Regions from separate parts of the Allobosea sp. 10L417 genome, predicted to be linked through region 4. Evidence: predicted binding sites of a transcription regulator. Region 4 holds the regulator's gene; each other region holds the start of a gene.
What was found. Region 4 encodes LexA, which represses DNA repair genes until DNA is damaged. Its sites were predicted from a motif close to TGTTCNNNNTGTGTTCNG; they were not measured.

Region 1: AC1DE3_RS09140 (ImuA family protein) is a predicted target of LexA. The motif match lies at 1,552-1,569, and genes of this name have one in related genera.
Region 2: recA (recombinase RecA) is a predicted target of LexA. The motif match lies at 2,717-2,734, and genes of this name have one in related genera.
Region 3: ruvC (crossover junction endodeoxyribonuclease RuvC) is a predicted target of LexA. The motif match lies at 2,553-2,570, and genes of this name have one in related genera.

Annotation. Positions count from the first base shown of each region.
Region 1 is NZ_JBFTJP010000002.1:627,184-631,482, reverse strand. It holds gene AC1DE3_RS09145 (Y-family DNA polymerase) at 1-765, opposite strand, end outside; gene AC1DE3_RS09140 (ImuA family protein) at 671-1,537, opposite strand; gene AC1DE3_RS09135 (phospholipase D-like domain-containing protein) at 1,736-3,181, shown strand; partial or broken gene AC1DE3_RS09130 (endonuclease/exonuclease/phosphatase family protein) at 3,270-4,064, shown strand.
Region 2 is NZ_JBFTJP010000001.1:285,805-290,103, forward strand. It holds gene cckA (cell cycle histidine kinase CckA) at 1-1,036, shown strand, start outside; gene AC1DE3_RS01595 (MFS transporter) at 1,219-2,532, opposite strand; gene recA (recombinase RecA) at 2,818-3,903, shown strand; gene alaS (alanine--tRNA ligase) at 4,090-4,299, shown strand, end outside.
Region 3 is NZ_JBFTJP010000001.1:926,731-931,029, forward strand. It holds gene AC1DE3_RS04715 (methyl-accepting chemotaxis protein) at 1-583, opposite strand, end outside; gene AC1DE3_RS04720 (YebC/PmpR family DNA-binding transcriptional regulator) at 804-1,550, shown strand; gene AC1DE3_RS04725 (sulfite exporter TauE/SafE family protein) at 1,657-2,436, opposite strand; gene ruvC (crossover junction endodeoxyribonuclease RuvC) at 2,591-3,106, shown strand; gene ruvA (Holliday junction branch migration protein RuvA) at 3,132-3,749, shown strand; gene AC1DE3_RS04740 (GNAT family N-acetyltransferase) at 3,746-4,237, shown strand; gene ruvB (Holliday junction branch migration DNA helicase RuvB) at 4,234-4,299, shown strand, end outside.
Region 4 is NZ_JBFTJP010000007.1:47,163-51,461, forward strand. It holds gene trpC (indole-3-glycerol phosphate synthase TrpC) at 1-447, shown strand, start outside; gene moaC (cyclic pyranopterin monophosphate synthase MoaC) at 444-926, shown strand; gene AC1DE3_RS17600 (molybdopterin molybdotransferase MoeA) at 926-2,137, shown strand; gene lexA (transcriptional repressor LexA) at 2,237-2,947, shown strand; gene AC1DE3_RS17610 (ComEC/Rec2 family competence protein) at 2,941-4,299, opposite strand, start outside.

The DNA of each region.
Region 1 (4,299 bases), on a different contig from region 4:
GGCGAAGGGCTCGGCGAAATGGCGCTCGACCACGCAATCGGGCGGCGGACGCAGCGGCACGATGCGCCTATCCTCGTGGCCGAGGATGCGCCGGAGCTTCATCGCCAACCCCTCGCCGAAGCGGGCGGAGAGGGTTTCCGAGGGGCGCTCCGCGAGATCGGCCAGCCTCTTCAAGCCGGCGCGGGAGAGCGCGATCACGGTCTCCGCTTCGGCCTCCAGCGCCGCGACCGGCAGCGGTCGCAGCGCCGCTTCATCCTGCCCCGGCGGGATAATGCCTCCCCGTGCGAAGCGGGCGCAGGCGCGGGCGGCATCGGGCGTGCCGGCGATGGCGGCTTTCAGGCTCAAGCCCATCCGGTCCATCACCCGCCGCACAAGGCCGACCATCCCCTCCTCGCCACCGAAGAGATGGGCGCAGCCGGTGATGTCGAGCATGAGACCATGCGGCTCATCGAGCGCGGCCAGGGGCGTGAAGCGGTCGCAGAAGGCAGCGAGCGCTTCTAGAAACTGGCGGTCCGCCTGCGGCTCGGCCTCCAGCGCGACGAGATCGGGGATACGGGCGCGGGCATCAGCCAGCGTCAGGCCGCGGGCCAGACCGAGATCGAGAGCACGCCGGTCACAATCGACCAGGCGCAGCGCGTTGTGCTGCGTCTCGACCAGGACATACGGCTTCTCAGCCGGCGCGCCGAAGGCCGGAATCGCGCCCGTCCGCCGCAACCTGTCCGTCGCCAGGAAGGGGAACCAGAGGGCGAGATAGCGGCGCGGCATGGTCTGTCCGGGAAGCCAGTCTGTCGGATCGGTCGAAAAGGCTGCGTTCCGCGAAAGATCGTCGATCACGGTCCCACTCCACACGCCACTCACGTTCCGCCGCGCCGCCGCGCTGGCGCAGCAATCTCAAGGCGAAGGCCGGGGCACCCGGGGCATTGGCCTCCAGCGCCCGCGAGGCGAGCGTCCGGACCTGCCAGCGCGTGCGCGCCGCGCTCGGCGCCTCGGCCGCCGCCACCCGCAGCAGCAGAACCGGGACGCCCGAGCCTTCGGCCGCCAAGACGAGGCGGCGGCTCGCCGTCAGGTCGAAGGAGCGCGGCTCCCCCCAGGGCTCGATCAGCACGGCGCCGAGCGCCGGGCAGCGCGCCGCCTCGGCACCGGCCCGCAGCACGCTTTCGCCGTCGCGCGCCCGCACCAGCAGGAGGCGCGCCGGGTCGAGGCCGAGTTCGTTGAGCCCCGGCGCGTGCAGCCGGCCCGCCTCGGCATCGACGAAATCCTGCCGTGCCCAAAGGATCGGCCGTTCAGCAGCCTTTTCCTCCGCTGCCCCCGCCCTCAAAGCGAGTCCGAGCGCGAAGCCGGTCGCGGCGGCGAGATCGGCAATCTCGGCGGCGTAGACCTCGTGCAGTGCCGCCCGCGCGAGACCGCCATTCAGGGTCTCGTCCAGCGAAGCCACGCCCAGGCCGATCCGCGCCTGCGAAGCCGGCCCGGCGCGTAGGGCCCCTTCGGCAAGGCTGCGGCGCAGATCGGCCAAGGTCAAGGTAGTGGTTACGGGCATGGCAATAAGGTAACTGTTCTCTCTTTGTTCCTTTATAAGCCTCTCCCCGGCGGAAGGCGAGTCCGGTCTCGCCGCCCTCCCTCCCATCCCTGACGCGTGATGACAGCGAATGGGGCGCACCGTCTTCCTGGCGATCGGGACGCCCCCTCCAAACCGCCGCCATGGCGAACCGGCCGCCCACGCGCTAGCTTCACGGGCATGTGGGGGATTCTCCAAGCCTATTGGCCGCATATCCTTGCCGCCATCTCCATCGTGATGGCGGCCGTCGCAGGCGCGCATGCGGTGATGACGAAGGACGAAGTGCGCGCCGCCATCGGCTGGACCGGCGTCATCATCCTTTCGCCGATCGTCGGCCCCCTTCTCTATGCGATTGCGGGCGTGAACCGGATCCGACGCGCCACGATCCTGGCGCAACGGCCCGGCCATGGTCGACCCGGAACGCACTTCCACGCCAGCGACAAGGTGGTCGGGGCGCGGTTCGGGCAGCGCTTCGCGGCGCTCAAGACTTTGGGCGACCGCGTCGCCCGCCATCCTCTGACCACCGGCAACAGCATCGAAACCCTGCGAAGCGGCGACGAAGCCTACAGCGCCATGCTTGCCGCCATCGGGGCGGCCGAGCGCAGCGTCATCCTCGAGAGCTACATCTTCGACCGCGACCCTATCGGCCTGCGCATCGCCGATGCGCTGATCGCCGCGCATCGGCGCGGGATCGCGGTGCGCGTGCTGATCGATGCGGTCGGCGCCCGCTATTCGGTGCCAAGCATCGCCGGCCATCTGCGCGAGGGCGGCGTCGCGGTCGACGTGTTCAACGGCAACATCATCATGGGCCTCAGGCTGCCCTACGCCAATCTGCGGACGCACAGGAAGATCATCGTCGTCGACGGGACCGTCGCCTTCATGGGCGGCATGAACATCCGCCAGGGCTTCACCCGCGAGTTCGCAGGAGACGCCTATGCCCATGACACGCATTTCCGCCTGACCGGGCCCATCGTCGCCGATCTCTTCATGGTCGCGGCGGAGGACTGGCGCTTCGCCTCCGGCGAGGCGCTCGAAGGCCCGGCATGGGACATCACCTTGCCTGCCGCCAGCGAACTCGCCGCGCTCGTGCGGGCCGTTCCGTCCGGCCCGGACAGCTATCTGGAGACCAATCACAAGCTCTTGATGGGCGCACTTTCGGTCGCGCGGCGCTCCGTCAGGATCATGTCGCCCTATTTCCTGCCGGATCAGGAATTGATCAGCGCGCTCGTCACGGCGGCGCGGCGCGGCGTCGATATCGACATCATCGTCCCCTCCGTCAACAATCTGGTGCTGGTCGACAGGGCGATGACTGCGCAATTCGACCAGATTCTCAAGAATTACTGCCGAATCTGGCGCTCGACCGGCCCGTTCGACCATTCCAAGCTCTTCGTCGTCGATGGTTGCTGGGCCTATGTCGGCTCCTCGAACCTCGACCCCCGTTCGCTCAGGCTGAATTTCGAGATCGATATCGAAGTGCTCGACCATGATTTCGCCGGCGGAATTGCCGAGCGCGTCGAGGCCGTGATGGCGCAGGCGACACCTGTCACGCTTGCCGGCCTGCGCGCACGCCCTTATGTCTTGCGTCTGATGGACAGGTTGATCTGGCTCGGCTCTCCCTATCTTTGAGCCGAAACGGTCAACGCCCTGACGCGATGGATATGCAAAGCTTCGTCCTGTTCGATTCGAGCGGGCCAAAGCCTCAAACGGCAGAGCGATGCAGAAGAAGAGCCCGAGCCTGCGCGCCAGCATCATCGCCTCGCTCCGCCAGCGGAAGAACCGCGATGAAGCGCCCAGGCATGGGCCGGGCGAGCGGCCGGCAGGCACGCTCATCGCCTCCTACAACGTCCACAAATGCGTCGGCGTCGACGGTCGCTTCGATCCCGGCCGCATCGCGCAGGTGATCCGCGAGATCGCCCCCGACATCATCGCCCTGCAGGAGGCCGACAAGCGTTTCGGCGCCCGCCACGGCCTGCTCGACCTCGCGAGGCTGAAGGAGGAGACGGGCCTCATCCCGGTCCCCATCGAGAGCGCCAACGCCGCCGCCCATGGCTGGCACGGCAATGTCGTGCTGTTCAGGCAGGGGCTGGTGCGGGACGTCCATCAGGTCTCCCTGCCCGGGCTCGAACCACGCGGCGCGCTGGTCGTCGACCTCGATCTGGAGGGCGGCAGGGAGGTGCGCATCGTCGCCGCCCATCTCGGCCTGCTGCGCCGTTCGCGCTCGCAGCAGGCTCGCATGCTCCTCGACGTGATGAGGAACCGCGACGAGCGCCCCACGCTCCTGCTCGGGGACCTCAATGAATGGCGCCTCGGCGACCGTTCGTCGCTCAAGGAGCTCGGGCCCACTTTCGGCGCGCTGCCGATGCCCGTACCCAGCTTTCCCTCGGGCCTGCCGCTGCTCGCGCTCGACCGCATCATCGCCAACCGGCCGGAGATGCTGTCCGACGTCACGGTCCACGATACGCCGCTGGCGCGCATCGCCTCCGACCACCTGCCGATCAAGGCCATCCTCGGCCCGAGCAGCCCGAGCCTCGCGAGCCTCCCGCTGCCAGCTGTCGCGCTCGGGCCCGCGGCCAGCCCGGCTGCCGCGATCATCGGCTTTCGCAACGGCGCCGCGCCGACCGGGCCGGAGGGCACGGCTTTGCCGATCTCGGAGCTTCCGGACGGAAGCGAAGGCAGCAACCGGGCGCTCGTGCGCAAGGCGGGCGACCGGCTGAAGCGCGCGGTCAAGCGCACCCTGCGCCGGG
Region 2 (4,299 bases), on a different contig from region 4:
GCCGACCGACCCGTCCTTCCCGGACATCATGCAGATCAAGCAGAACGCCTACCGCGCCGCCGCGCTGGTCCGGCAACTGCTCGCCTTCTCGCGCCGCCAGACCCTGCGTCCGCAGGTGCTGGAACTCGGCGAGGTGCTCTCCGACCTGTCGCTGATGCTGAAGCGCGTCGTCGCCGACAAGGTGACGCTCGACGTGCGGCAGGGCCGCGACCTCTGGCCGGTCAAGGCCGATCTTGGCCAGCTCGAGCAGGTCATCGTCAACCTCGCCGTCAACGCCCGCGACGCCATGCCGGACGGCGGCAAGCTGACGGTGCGAACCCGCAACGTTGCCCGCGAGGACTGCGTGAGCTTCAGCCACGCCGCCCTGCCCGCCGACGACTACGTGCTGCTCGAAGTCGAGGACAGCGGAACCGGCATCCCGCAGGAGCATCTCGACAAGATCTTCGAGCCCTTCTTCACCACCAAGGAGGTCGGCAAGGGCACCGGCCTCGGCCTCTCGATGGTCTACGGCATCGTCAAGCAGACCGGCGGCTATGTCTTCGTCGATTCCACCGTCGGCAAGGGCACGGCCTTCCAGATCTTCCTGCCGCGCCATGTCCCGAGCCAGGAGGAAATCGCCGCCGAGGCCGCGGCCAAGGAAGCGCCCAAGAAGCTCGCCGCCGACCACACCGGCGCCGGCATCATTCTGCTGGTAGAGGACGAGGACGCGGTGCGCGCGCTGAACGCGCGCATGCTGGTTTCGCGCGGCTACACCGTCCACGAAGCCGCCTCCGGCGTCGAGGCGCTCGATCTCTTCCTCAAGAACGACGGCCAGATCGACCTCGTCGTTTCCGACGTGGTCATGCCCGAGATGGATGGCCCGACCTTGCTGGGCGAGTTGCGCAAGCGCAACCCGAACACCAAGGTCGTCTTCGTCTCCGGCTATGCCGAGGAGGCTTTCCGCAAGAACCTGCCCGAGGGCGAGGACTTTCACTTCCTGCCCAAGCCCTTCACGATGAAGCAGCTCGTCGAGACGGTGAAGGCGGCGATGGGCTGAAGGAGCCGTGTCGTCATCTCCGGAGCAGGCCGGTGGCCTGAGCCCAGGATCGACGAGCGCGACGATGTTCCGGACGTCGTCATCCTCGCCCTTGTGGAGAGCATCCACGTCTTGAACACGACGCTTGCCCAGCGCAGACGTGGATGGTCGGGACAAGCCCGACCATGACGCAAAGCCCCCCCTCAGCGCGCCGCAGCCGCGCCGACATCCCCGCCCTCCCGCGAAACCAGCGCGCTCACCCCGATCAGTGCCAGGATCGTGATCGCGGCCGAGAGGCTGAGATAATAGCCGACGAAGGGCAGGCCCTTCTCGGTCGCGAGCCAGGTCGCGACGTAAGGAGCGAGCGAGGCGCCGACGATCCCGCCGAGATTGAAGGTGAGTGAGGCGCCGGTATAGCGAACGGAGGTCGGGAACATCTCCGCCAGCGCCGTGCCCAGCGGCCCGTAGGTGAAGCCCATCAGCGACAGCCCGACGACGAAGAAGGCGAGCACGCCGAGGGTGCTGCCCGAGCCGAAGAGTGGCGCCAGCACGAAGCCGAAAACGGCAATGCCCAGCGTCGTCGCCAACAGGGTCTGCCGGCGCCCGAAGCGATCGGCCAGCACGGCCGAGACCGGAATGGTCAGGCCGAAGAACACGACCCCGATCATCTGCAGCGGCAGGAACTGATCGCGCGAAAAACCGAGCTTCGTCGTGCCCCAGCTCAGCGAGAACACGGTCATCAGGTAGAACAGCGCGAAGGTCGCGAGCGCCGCGAAAGTGCCGCAGAGCAGCGCGAGCTTGTGCTCGGCGAAGACGCTGACGAAGGGCACGCGCACCCGTTCGTGCTTCTCCATCGCCTTGCGGAAAGCAGGAGTTTCGCTGATCCGGAGGCGGACATAGAGCCCCATGAAGACGAGCAATGCGCTGGCGATGAACGGGATGCGCCAGCCGAAGCTGAAGAACTGCTCATCGGTCAGCAGCGCGTCGAGCGCGAGGAAGCTGCCGGTCGCGAGGATGAAGCCCACAGGCGCGCCGAGTTGCGGGAACATGCCGTACCAGGCCGATTTGCCGGGAGGGGCATTCTCAGTCGCGAGCAGCACCGCCCCGCCCCACTCGCCCCCGAGGCCGAGCCCCTGCCCAAGCCGGCAGAGCGCCAGCAGCAGCGGCGCGAGCACGCCGACCGCGGCATAGGTTGGCAGCAGGCCGATGGCCACGGTCGAGAGCCCCATCGTAATCAGCGCGGCGACGAGCGTCGCCTTGCGGCCGATGCGATCGCCGAAATGGCCGAAGATGGCGGCGCCGATCGGCCGCGCGAAGAAGGCGATCGCGAAGGTCGCGAAGGACTGGAGCATGGCGGTGGTCGGATCGCCGCCCGGGAAGAACAGCTTCGGGAACACGATCACCGCGGCCGTCGCATAGATATAGAAGTCGAAGAACTCGATCGTCGTGCCGATCAGGCTCGCCAGCAGGATGCGTCGCGGCGAGTTCGGGGCCGTTTGGGCGGGGGCGGAGGACACGTTGGCAACTTTCGAAAACAAATGGAGATTCCCCGCGCAATAACAGGAAACGGCAGGCGCCGGGATGGGAAACGCAGCGGCCAGCCATGCACCAATCGCATACGATGAGGGCCACAAGAAATACCGCATGATAAAATGGCATGACGGGAGGCTCAAATTGCCTCTCCTGACACAAGCTGACATACAGAACAAAAAAAGAACTTGCTGGCGGGAACAAAGAGTGATCATTCTGCTGTCAAGACTGATTGAGATGTCCCCTTGGCCCTGCCATAAGGAGCCCGAACTGTGAATCAGGCAAACCTCAGACTTGTGGAAGGCTCCTCGATGGACAAGGCCAAGGCGCTCGATGCAGCGCTCTCCCAGATCGAACGCGCCTTCGGCAAGGGTTCGATCATGCGGCTCGGCAAGAACCCGCAGGCGATCGAGATCGAGACGATCTCGACGGGCTCGCTTGGCCTCGACATCGCGCTGGGTGTCGGCGGCCTGCCCAAGGGCCGCGTCATCGAGATCTACGGGCCTGAATCCTCGGGCAAGACGACGCTGGCGCTGCACACCATCGCCGAGGCGCAGAAGAAGGGCGGCGTCTGCGCCTTCGTCGATGCCGAACATGCGCTCGATCCGGTCTATGCCCGCAAGCTCGGCGTCAATCTCGACGACCTGCTGATCTCCCAGCCCGACACCGGCGAACAGGCGCTCGAGATCACCGACACCCTCGTCCGCTCCGGGGCGATCGATGTGCTCGTGGTCGATTCCGTCGCAGCGCTCACGCCCCGCGCCGAAATCGAAGGCGAGATGGGCGATGTCCAACCTGGCCTGCAGGCTCGCCTGATGAGCCAGGCGCTGCGCAAGCTCACGGCCTCGATCTCGCGCTCGAATTGCATGGTGATCTTCATCAACCAGATCCGCATGAAGATCGGCGTGATGTACGGCTCGCCTGAGACCACCACCGGCGGCAACGCGCTCAAGTTCTACGCCTCCGTGCGCCTCGACATCCGCCGCGTCTCGACGCTGAAGGAGCGGGACGAGGCGACCGGCAACCAGGTCCGCGTCAAGGTCGTGAAGAACAAGGTCGCGCCGCCCTTCAAGCAGGTCGAGTTCGACATCATGTTCGGCGAGGGCATCTCGAAGGTCGGCGAGCTGATCGACCTCGGCGTCAAGGCAGGCATGGTCGAGAAGTCGGGCGCCTGGTTCTCCTTCGACAGCCAGCGTCTTGGCCAGGGCCGCGAGAACGCCAAGACCTTCCTCAAGAACAACCCCGATCTCGCCGCGAAGATCGAGGCCACGATCCGGCAGAACTCCGGCCTCGTCGCCGACCGCATCCTCGACCAGGCGAACCCGACCGACGACGATCTCGACGAGGGCGAGGCCTGAGCCGGACTGCTCTGGCGCGGAACGATGCAAGGGCGGCCTTCGGGCCGCCCTTTTCGTTTGAGAATAAAGCCTTGCAGGGTGTGCGCTGCGTCAAGCTTTCTGGACAGGGGCGGGCCGCCTGACTAGAACCGGACCTTCCTGCCGGACCTGCCCGGCCCCTGCCCGAGTTGAGAAGCGCAAACAGCGATGAGCGGCGTCAACGATATCCGGTCGACCTTCCTCGACTACTTCAAGTCCAACGGCCATGAAGTCGTGCCGTCGAGCCCGCTCGTACCGCGCAACGACCCAACGCTGATGTTCGCCAATTCGGGCATGGTGCAGTTCAAGAACGTCTTCACCGGGCAGGAGAAGCGTCCCTATTCGCGCGCCACCACCTCCCAGAAATGCGTGCGCGCC
Region 3 (4,299 bases), on a different contig from region 4:
TCGCATTCACCGCGCCGACAACCTCTCTCACCGTGACCTCGAACGCCTCGATCTGCTGGCGCGTGCGGTCGCGGTTCTCCTGCTGGACGACGGCATAGGTCTCGAGCAGCAGCTCCAGGTCGAGCTGGGTCGCCTTGGAGAGCGCCGTGCGCGTCGCGATCCGCCGGTCGAGCTCGCGTCTCTGCCAGAAGCTCGACAGCCCCATCATGCTCTGCCGGTCGAGCCCGAGCTCGACGATGATCGCGTTCGAGACGATCGCGTGGCAGATCACCACCGCATAGATCGGCACGCCATGGTCGTGAAAGGCAGTCGCCAGCTTCCGCGCCGACTCGATGTAACCCTCCCGAAGATCGCCGGAAGCGAGCCTGATCCAGTGCGCCAGCCGCCGCTCGTGGACGTCCGGCCGGCGCAGAGCCTGCGCAATTTCCGGCCAGGGCGCGAATTGCTCGTGCAGTTCCTCAAGCAGTTGCGGCAGCCGGTTGCGCGCGAAGCCCGACAGCGAAGCGAGAAGCTCGATATCCTCGTTGAAGATCCGGAAGGCGCGAAAGCGGTGTTCCTGCGCGGCGATGGAGTTGGATGTCACTGGTTCACGAGCTTGAAAGATGACGGCGTGGCGCACCGGCATGTTGCTCGGCCATGGCAAAGAATGGCTTAACGGCCGCTTCGCCGTCGATCTCGCCAACGAGAGCCCACTGGCGCTTGCCTGTCCCGGAAATCGGCGCCTATAAGGCCGTTCCGATCGCCCCGGCGCGCCGCGGGCGGTGTTTCCATGGTTCCATCATCTCAAAGGGCAGCGAGTCCCCATGGCCGGCCATTCACAGTTCAAGAACATCATGCACCGCAAGGGCAAGCAGGACGCGGTGCGCTCCAAGCTGTTCTCGAAGCTGGCCCGCGAAATCACCGTCGCCGCCAAGATGGGCATGCCCGATATCAACATGAACCCGCGGCTGCGCATGGCGGTTCTCGCCGCCCGCGCCGAGAACATGCCGAAAGACAATATCCAGCGCGCCATCAACAAGGCCGCCGGCGGCGAAGGCGATAACTACGACGAAGTTCGCTACGAAGGCTACGGCCCGGGCGGCGCCGCCGTCATCGTCGAGGCGCTGACCGACAATCGCAACCGCACCGCCTCCGCCGTCCGCTCCTACTTCACCAAGGCCGGCGGCGCGCTCGGTGAGAGCAACTCGGTCTCCTTCATGTTCAACCGCGTCGGCGAGGTCAGCTATCCACCGGAGGCCGGCGACGCCGACAAGGTCATGGAAGCTGCGATCGAAGCCGGCGCCGACGATGTCGCCTCGGACGAGAGCGGCCATGTCATCACCTGCGCCTTCGACGCGCTGAACGAAGTTTCCAAGGCGCTTGAAGCTTCGCTTGGCGCCCCCGCCTCGGCCAAGCCGGCCTGGCGGCCGACCACGACCGCCCCGCTCGACGAGGAAAAAGCGGCATCGATGATGCGGTTGATGGAAGCGCTCGACAATGACGACGACGTCCAGAACGTCTTCGCCAATTTCGAGATCGCCGACGACATCATGGCCAAGCTCAGCGCCTGATATCAGCCTGCGTCATTCTCGGGCTTGACCCGAGAATGACGCGCCGGAAAAACGCCCGCACCTCCTCGTCACGAGATGCTCGGGCCAAGCCCGAGCATGACGGCCTTCATCGCCCGATCAGCGCATCCCAGAGCGGCAGGCTGATCAGCGCGCTCAGGAAGATCACCAGATAGGCGCCGCGCCGGAAGCTCTGCTCCGAGGCGAGGCGGAAGCCATGCGTGCCGGCCCACAGCCCGATGCCGTAGACCGCGAAGAGCGGCACCGCCATCAGTAGCGCGCCGAAGATGAGAATGCCCTTCCACCACAGCACGGCGCCGCTGATCAGCGTGGAAACGCCGAAGAAGGCCTGCATATTGGCCCGCGTCTTGTGCCGGTCGTTGCGCTGGGCGCCAAGCCAGAACACCGCGAGCGGCATGCCGCCGATCGAGGCCATGCCATTGAACAGGCCCGACAGCGCGCCCACCCCGAGCGAGAGCGGGATCGTCGGGCGCCCGTGATAGCGCCAGCCCGAGGCCATCAGCCCGACGGCGGCCAGCACCAGCGCGGCCAGCAGCCAGCGCATGGTTTCGCGGTCGAGCCAGATCAAGAGCCAGATGCCGGCCGGCAGGGCCAGGGTCGCCGTCAGCAGAAGCGGCAGGATCTCGCTCCATTCAGCCCGCCGGGCGCTTCTCGCCGCGATCGGCAGGGCGAAGGGCAGGTCGATGAACCAGATCAGCCCTAGCGCCGCCACCGGCCCGAGCACCATCGAGGCCAGCGGCATGAACACCATCGCGAAGCCGAAGCCGGTGAAGCCGCGCACCAACCCGCCGAGGAGCGTCGCTGCGAGCAGGACGGCGATGCCGTCATAGGTCAGGCCGGGCATGAAGGCGGAGAGGCTGAAAGGCATGGCGTCGCATATGAGTAAGGCTGACCCGGCGAACCATGCCCGCCACGCTCCGGCAAGAACAACTTTCCTTTTTGATGCGATCGATGAGCGGAATTCATCCCCGCTCAAGTTCCGGGCGGGACAAATCCGAAACATCCGTTAGCTTGAGCCCGTCATGGCACCCGCGATTCGCATCATTGGCATCGACCCCGGCCTTCGGAAGACCGGCTGGGGCGTCGTCGTCTCGGAAGGCAGCAAGCTCTCCTTCGTCGCCTGCGGCTGCGTCGAGAGCGACGGCAGCCTCCCGCTCGGCGAACGCCTCCGGCAGCTGCACGAGGGGCTGCACAAGATCATCGCCGCGCATCGCCCGCATGAGGCAGCTGTGGAAGAGACCTTCATCAACCGCGATCCGCAATCGGCGCTGAAGCTCGGCCAAGCCCGCGGCATCGCACTGGTCGTGCCCTCGCTCGCGGGGTTGAGCGTCGCCGAATACGCCGCCAACCTCGTCAAGAAGACGGTGGTCGGTGTCGGCCACGCCGACAAGAAGCAGGTGCAGGCGATGATCCGCGTGCTGTTGCCCAAGGCCGAGACCCGCTCGGCCGACGCGGCTGACGCGCTCGCCGTCGCGATCTGCCATGCCCAGCATCGCGGCATGAAGGCATTGGTCGCGCAGATGCGCGCGGCGGGTTGAGAGTGGCGGCCGGGGGAAAGACACGATGATCGGCAAGCTCAAGGGCCTGATCGATTCCTATGGCGAGGACCACGTCATCATCGACGTGCAGGGCGTCGGCTATGTCGTGCAGTGCTCGGCGCGCACTCTCCAACGCCTGCCCAAGCCGGGCGAGGCGGCGGCGCTCTCCATCGAGACCCATGTCCGCGAGGATGCGATCCGCCTCTACGGCTTCATGTCCGACGTCGAGCGCGATTGGTTCCGGCTGATGCAGGTGGTGCAGGGCGTCGGCGCCAAGGTCGCGCTCGCCATCCTCTCGACGCTCGATCCCGGCAGCCTCGCGACCGCCATCGCCACCAACGACAAGGCCGCGATCGCCCGCGCGCCCGGCGTCGGCCCCAAACTCGCCCAGCGCCTCTGCGCCGAGCTCAAGGACAAGGCGCCGGCCTTCGGCCATATCGACCCCGGGGTCGTCCAGCTTTCGGGCGCACTCGAAGATAGGAAGCTGCCGCAGCCCATCGCGGACGCCGTCTCGGCACTCGCCAATCTCGGCTATCCTCAGGCCCAGGCCGTGGTCGCCGTGGCCGCTGCCGCCAAGGCGGCCGGCGACGGTGCCGGCACGGCCCAGCTGATCAAGCTGGGTCTGAAGGAACTGGCGAAGTGAGCGCACCGCCCGACGAGCTGGAACTGCGCATCGTCACCGACAAGACCGAGCTGTGTCGCATCATGCTGGCGAGTTGGGGCTCGCACAGCATGATGATCGACCTGCATGTCTATGACGTCGCCGAGATCGACGCGCTCGGCTTGTTCGAGCCCGATGGCAGGACGGCGGCATTGGCGAGCTGGACGGCGAGAGGCGACACCGCCTATCTCTGCGCGCTCCATTCGCTCCGTCCCGGCGAAGGCGTGGCGATCCAGATGCTCGACGCCGTCATCGCGGCGGCACGGGCGGCGGGCGCGAAGAAGCTCAAGGCGATGCTGACCAACGACAACATGCCCGGCATGACCTTCTACCAGCGCCGCGGCTTTCGCCTTTCGGGGCTTTATCTCGAAGCCATCGACGCCTATCGCTCGGTCGTGCCGACGATCATCAAGACGGGATACAAGGACATTCCGATCCACGACGCGCTCGAACTGGAGATGGCGCTGTGAGCGACCCCAAGCGCTCCGGGTTGCTGACGGCCGAACGCCGCGACGACGACAGCGAAACCTCG
Region 4 (4,299 bases):
TTCCTCTACGAGCCCTATCAGGTCTACGAAGCCCGCAGCTGGGGCGCCGACTGCATCCTGATCATCATGGCCGGCGTCGACGACGACACCGCCCGGGCGCTGAACGAAGCCGCTCGCGATCTCGGCATGGACGTGCTCGTCGAGGTGCATGACGACGCCGAGCTCGACCGGGCACTCAAGCTCGAAAGTCGGCTGCTCGGCATCAACAACCGCGACCTGCGCAGCTTCCACGTCGATCTCGCCGTGACCGAGCGGCTGGCGCCGCGCGTCCCGGCCGACCGCATCGTCATCGGCGAGAGCGGCATCTTTGCCCATGCCGACATCGCCCGTCTCAACAAGGCCGGCGTCAACAGCTTCCTCGTCGGCGAGAGCCTGATGCGGCAGGCGGACGTCACAGCGGCGACGCGGACCCTGCTGACCGGCCAGGCTCAAGAGAACGCGGCGTGAGCCGGCTCAGCCATCTCGACGCCCAAGGCCAGGCACATATGGTCGATGTCGGCGACAAGGCCGAGACGACCCGCATGGCAGTAGCCGAGGGCAGCGTCGTGATGGCGCCGGAGACGATTGCGATCGTGCGCGACGGCAATGCTAGGAAGGGCGATGTGCTCGGCACGGCGCGCCTCGCCGGCATCATGGCCGCTAAGCGCACGCATGAGTTGATCCCGCTCTGCCACCCGCTGCTGCTCAGCAAGATCGGGGTCGATCTGGAGATCGACGAGGCCCTGCCGGGCGTGCGCGTGCGCGCTGAGGTGAAGATGAAGGGCCAGACCGGCGTCGAGATGGAGGCGCTCACCGCCGTGTCCGTCGCCTGTCTCACCGTCTACGACATGGTCAAGGCAGTCGACAGGGCGATGCGGATCGAGAATATCCGGCTCCTGCACAAATCCGGCGGCCAGTCCGGCGACTACGAGGCGAAAGCCCGCTGATGGCGCTCACCCCGGTCCCCGTCGCGCGCAAGGCGCTGCTCAACAGCATTCCGGGACCGACCGGAGCGGAGACCCTCCCGCTCGCGCAATGCGCATGGCGGGTGCTCGCAGCCGATCTGAAGGCGCTCAGAACCCAGCCGCCCTTCGCCAACTCCGCCATGGATGGCTACGCCGTGCGTGCCGACGAGATGGCCGAAGATGCCACACTCGCCGTGATCGGGGAGTCCGCCGCCGGGCGGGCCTTTGACGGTACGGTCGGGCCGGGCGAAGCCGTACGGATCTTTACCGGCGCGCCGATGCCTGATGGTGCCGACACCATCCTGATCCAGGAGGACGCCGACGGCGTCGGCAGCCCCACGATCCGCGTGCGGGTGCCCCCCGCCAAAGGCAAGTTCCTGCGCCGGGCGGGGCTCGATTTCCGCGAAGGCGACGCCCTGCTGTCGGCCGGACGCGTGCTCGACAGCGCCGCACTCGGGCTCGCCGCCGCGATGGGCCATCCCTCGCTGCCGGTCCGGCGCAAGCCGCGCGTCGCGATCCTGGCGACCGGCGACGAGCTGGTGGCGCCGGGCGAGCCTGTGGGGCGCGACCAGATCGTCGCCTCGAACTCCTTCGCGCTCGCCGCGCTGGTCGAAAAGGCCGGTGGCACCGTGCTCGATCTCGGCATCGCCCGCGACGACCATGCCGATCTCGCCAACAAGATCGGCATGGCGCGGGCTGCCGATGCCGACGTGCTAATCACGCTGGGCGGCGCCTCGGTGGGCGCACACGACCTCGTGCAGGAGGCGCTGACCCGCGCCGGGATGTCTCTTGGCTTCTGGAAGATTGCCATGCGGCCGGGCAAGCCGATGATGACCGGTCGGCTCGGCCGGATGGTCGTGGTCGGGCTTCCCGGAAACCCGGTCTCCTCGATCGTCTGCGGCCATCTCTTCGTGCTGCCGCTGATCGAAGCCCTGCTCGGCATGGCCGGCGCCGATCGCGACCGCAGCGTCCCCGCCCGCCTCGGCAGCGACCTGCCGGGCAATGACGAGCGTGAGGATTATCTGCGCTCGGAGCTGGCGCTGACGCCCGATGGTTGGGTTGCAACGCCTTTCGATCGGCAGGATTCCTCCATGCTCGGCACATTGGCGCGGGCGCAGGCGCTGACGATCCGCCCGGCCCATGCTGCGCCCGCCAAGATAGGCGACCTCTGCCGTATCCTGCCGCTGCGGTAGACGGGCGCTCTCGCGCGACCGGGTTGCGGAACACAAGGCGAACAGTTATGGTGTTCGTGATTTGTTTCGAATCTACGCTTTTCCGGGGCCGGCGGGATCATGCTGACACGCAAGCAACACGAACTCCTGCGCTTCATCCAGGAACGCTTGCGTGAGAGCGGGGTGCCGCCCTCCTTCGACGAGATGAAGGACGCGCTCGATCTGCGCTCGAAATCCGGCATCCACCGGCTGATCATGGCGCTGGAGGAGCGCGGCTTCATCCGCCGCCTGCCCAACCGGGCGCGTGCGCTCGAAGTCATCAAGATGCCCGATGGACTCGGTACGCCGCAGCAGCGGCCGCGTTTCAGCCCTGCGGTCGTCCAGGGCGGGCTCGGCACGCAGCCCAATCTCGGCAAACCCCGCCCCACCGCCGATGAGGACAGCCGCTCTTCGATCGCGATCCCGGTCATGGGCCGCATCGCCGCCGGCACACCGATTTCGGCCATTCAGAACCGCAGCCACACCGTCTCGTTGCCGCCCGACATGCTCGGCTCCGGCGAGCATTACGCGCTCGAAGTACGTGGTGACTCGATGGTCGAAGCGGGCATCCTCGACGGCGACACCGTCATCATCCGCAAGCAGGACTCGGCCAATACCGGCGATATCGTCGTGGCACTGATCGACGACGAGGAGGCCACACTCAAGCGGCTGCGCAAACGCGGCTCCTCGATCGCGCTCGAAGCCGCCAATCCCGCCTATGAGACGCGTGTGCTCGGGCCGGACCGGGTCAAGATTCAGGGCCGCCTCGTCAATCTGATGCGGCGTTACTGAAGCCGTTCGACCTCGGCTTCGCCATCGGCGGAAGCTGGCGGAATGCTGATGCTCGTTGCAGCGGGCGCCGCCAGACGGGGTTCGCGTCGGCGGCTCCACGGCCGATCGGCCGCGCTGGGCTCTGAGATGCGGCTGCTCCATCCCGACGCCGTGCGGTAGAGCGAGGTCGCGCCGTCGCGTGACAGTCCCATTCGCTCGATCAGCCGGGCCTTGCAGGCGCCGCTCCAGGGAATGGCGGTGACGACGAGGTCGGCCCGCAGGCAATCTTCGATGATCGCCAGCCGGTCGCGCGTGTAGGAAATCATGCGCTTGTCGGCCGTTTGCGCAACACAACCCAGTTGATCGCAAGCGATGCCGGCGCGCAGCGTCGGATCGTCCGGCGAGCGGCTGTCGCCGTCGGCACTCAGCCATTGCTGCAGCACGAAGCGGCTGGGCTTGCCGGCGACCGCAAGGCGTCCATCGAGGCCCCGCACAGCAAGCCCCGAGCCGTCGCGTTCGATCAGGATTTCCGGCCGCTCCGGCTTTCCGGCGATGGCGACGCCGAGCACGATGGGGACCGCCGCCAGCCAGCGCCAGGCCGTGGTCCACAGCGTCAGCCAGAGCAACGCCAGCACGAAGCAGGTCAGCACGGCCGGGCTGAAGGCGGCGATCATCACGGTGGAATGGTCGATGCTTGCGACCCAATGCGCCACCTTGAGCACGACATCCGAAGCCAGCCCCATCAGCGCCCAGGCAGGCCAGTCCAGCCCGAAGGGATAGGCGAGCACGCCGAACACCGCCGCAGGCATCACGAACAGCGAGACGAAAGGCAGTGCCATGGCGTTGCCCAGCAGGCCGAAAGGGTTGAAGGTCTGGAAGTGATAGGCCCCGAAGGGCGCTGTTGCGGCCGTCGCCAGCAAGGTGGTGACGACGATGCCGAGCGCCGCTGCCCAGACCGGCCCGAGCGGCCATGGCAGGCTCGGGGGCGGCTCCGTGCGTTTTCGGCTCTCCCAGCGTTCGGCAAAGGCGATCAGGGCCGCAACCGCGCCGAATGACATCTGGAAGCTCGGTCCGAGCAGCGCCTCCGGCTCGCGTAGCAGCACGATCATGGCTGCAAGAGCGAGATTGCGCATGCTCAGTGCAGCACGATCGACAAGGATCGCGCCGAGCATCACCAGCGTCATGATCAGCGAGCGTTCGGTCGCGACGTCACTGCCTGAAAAGATACAGTAGGCGGTCGCGCCGAGCATCGCCGCGACGGCCGCGATCTTCTTGATCGGCCAGAGCAGCGCGGCAGTCGGGGAGAGCGCCAGTAGGGCGCGCACCAGCCAGAAAATCGTCCCGGCCGCGAGAACCATGTGCAGGCCTGAGAT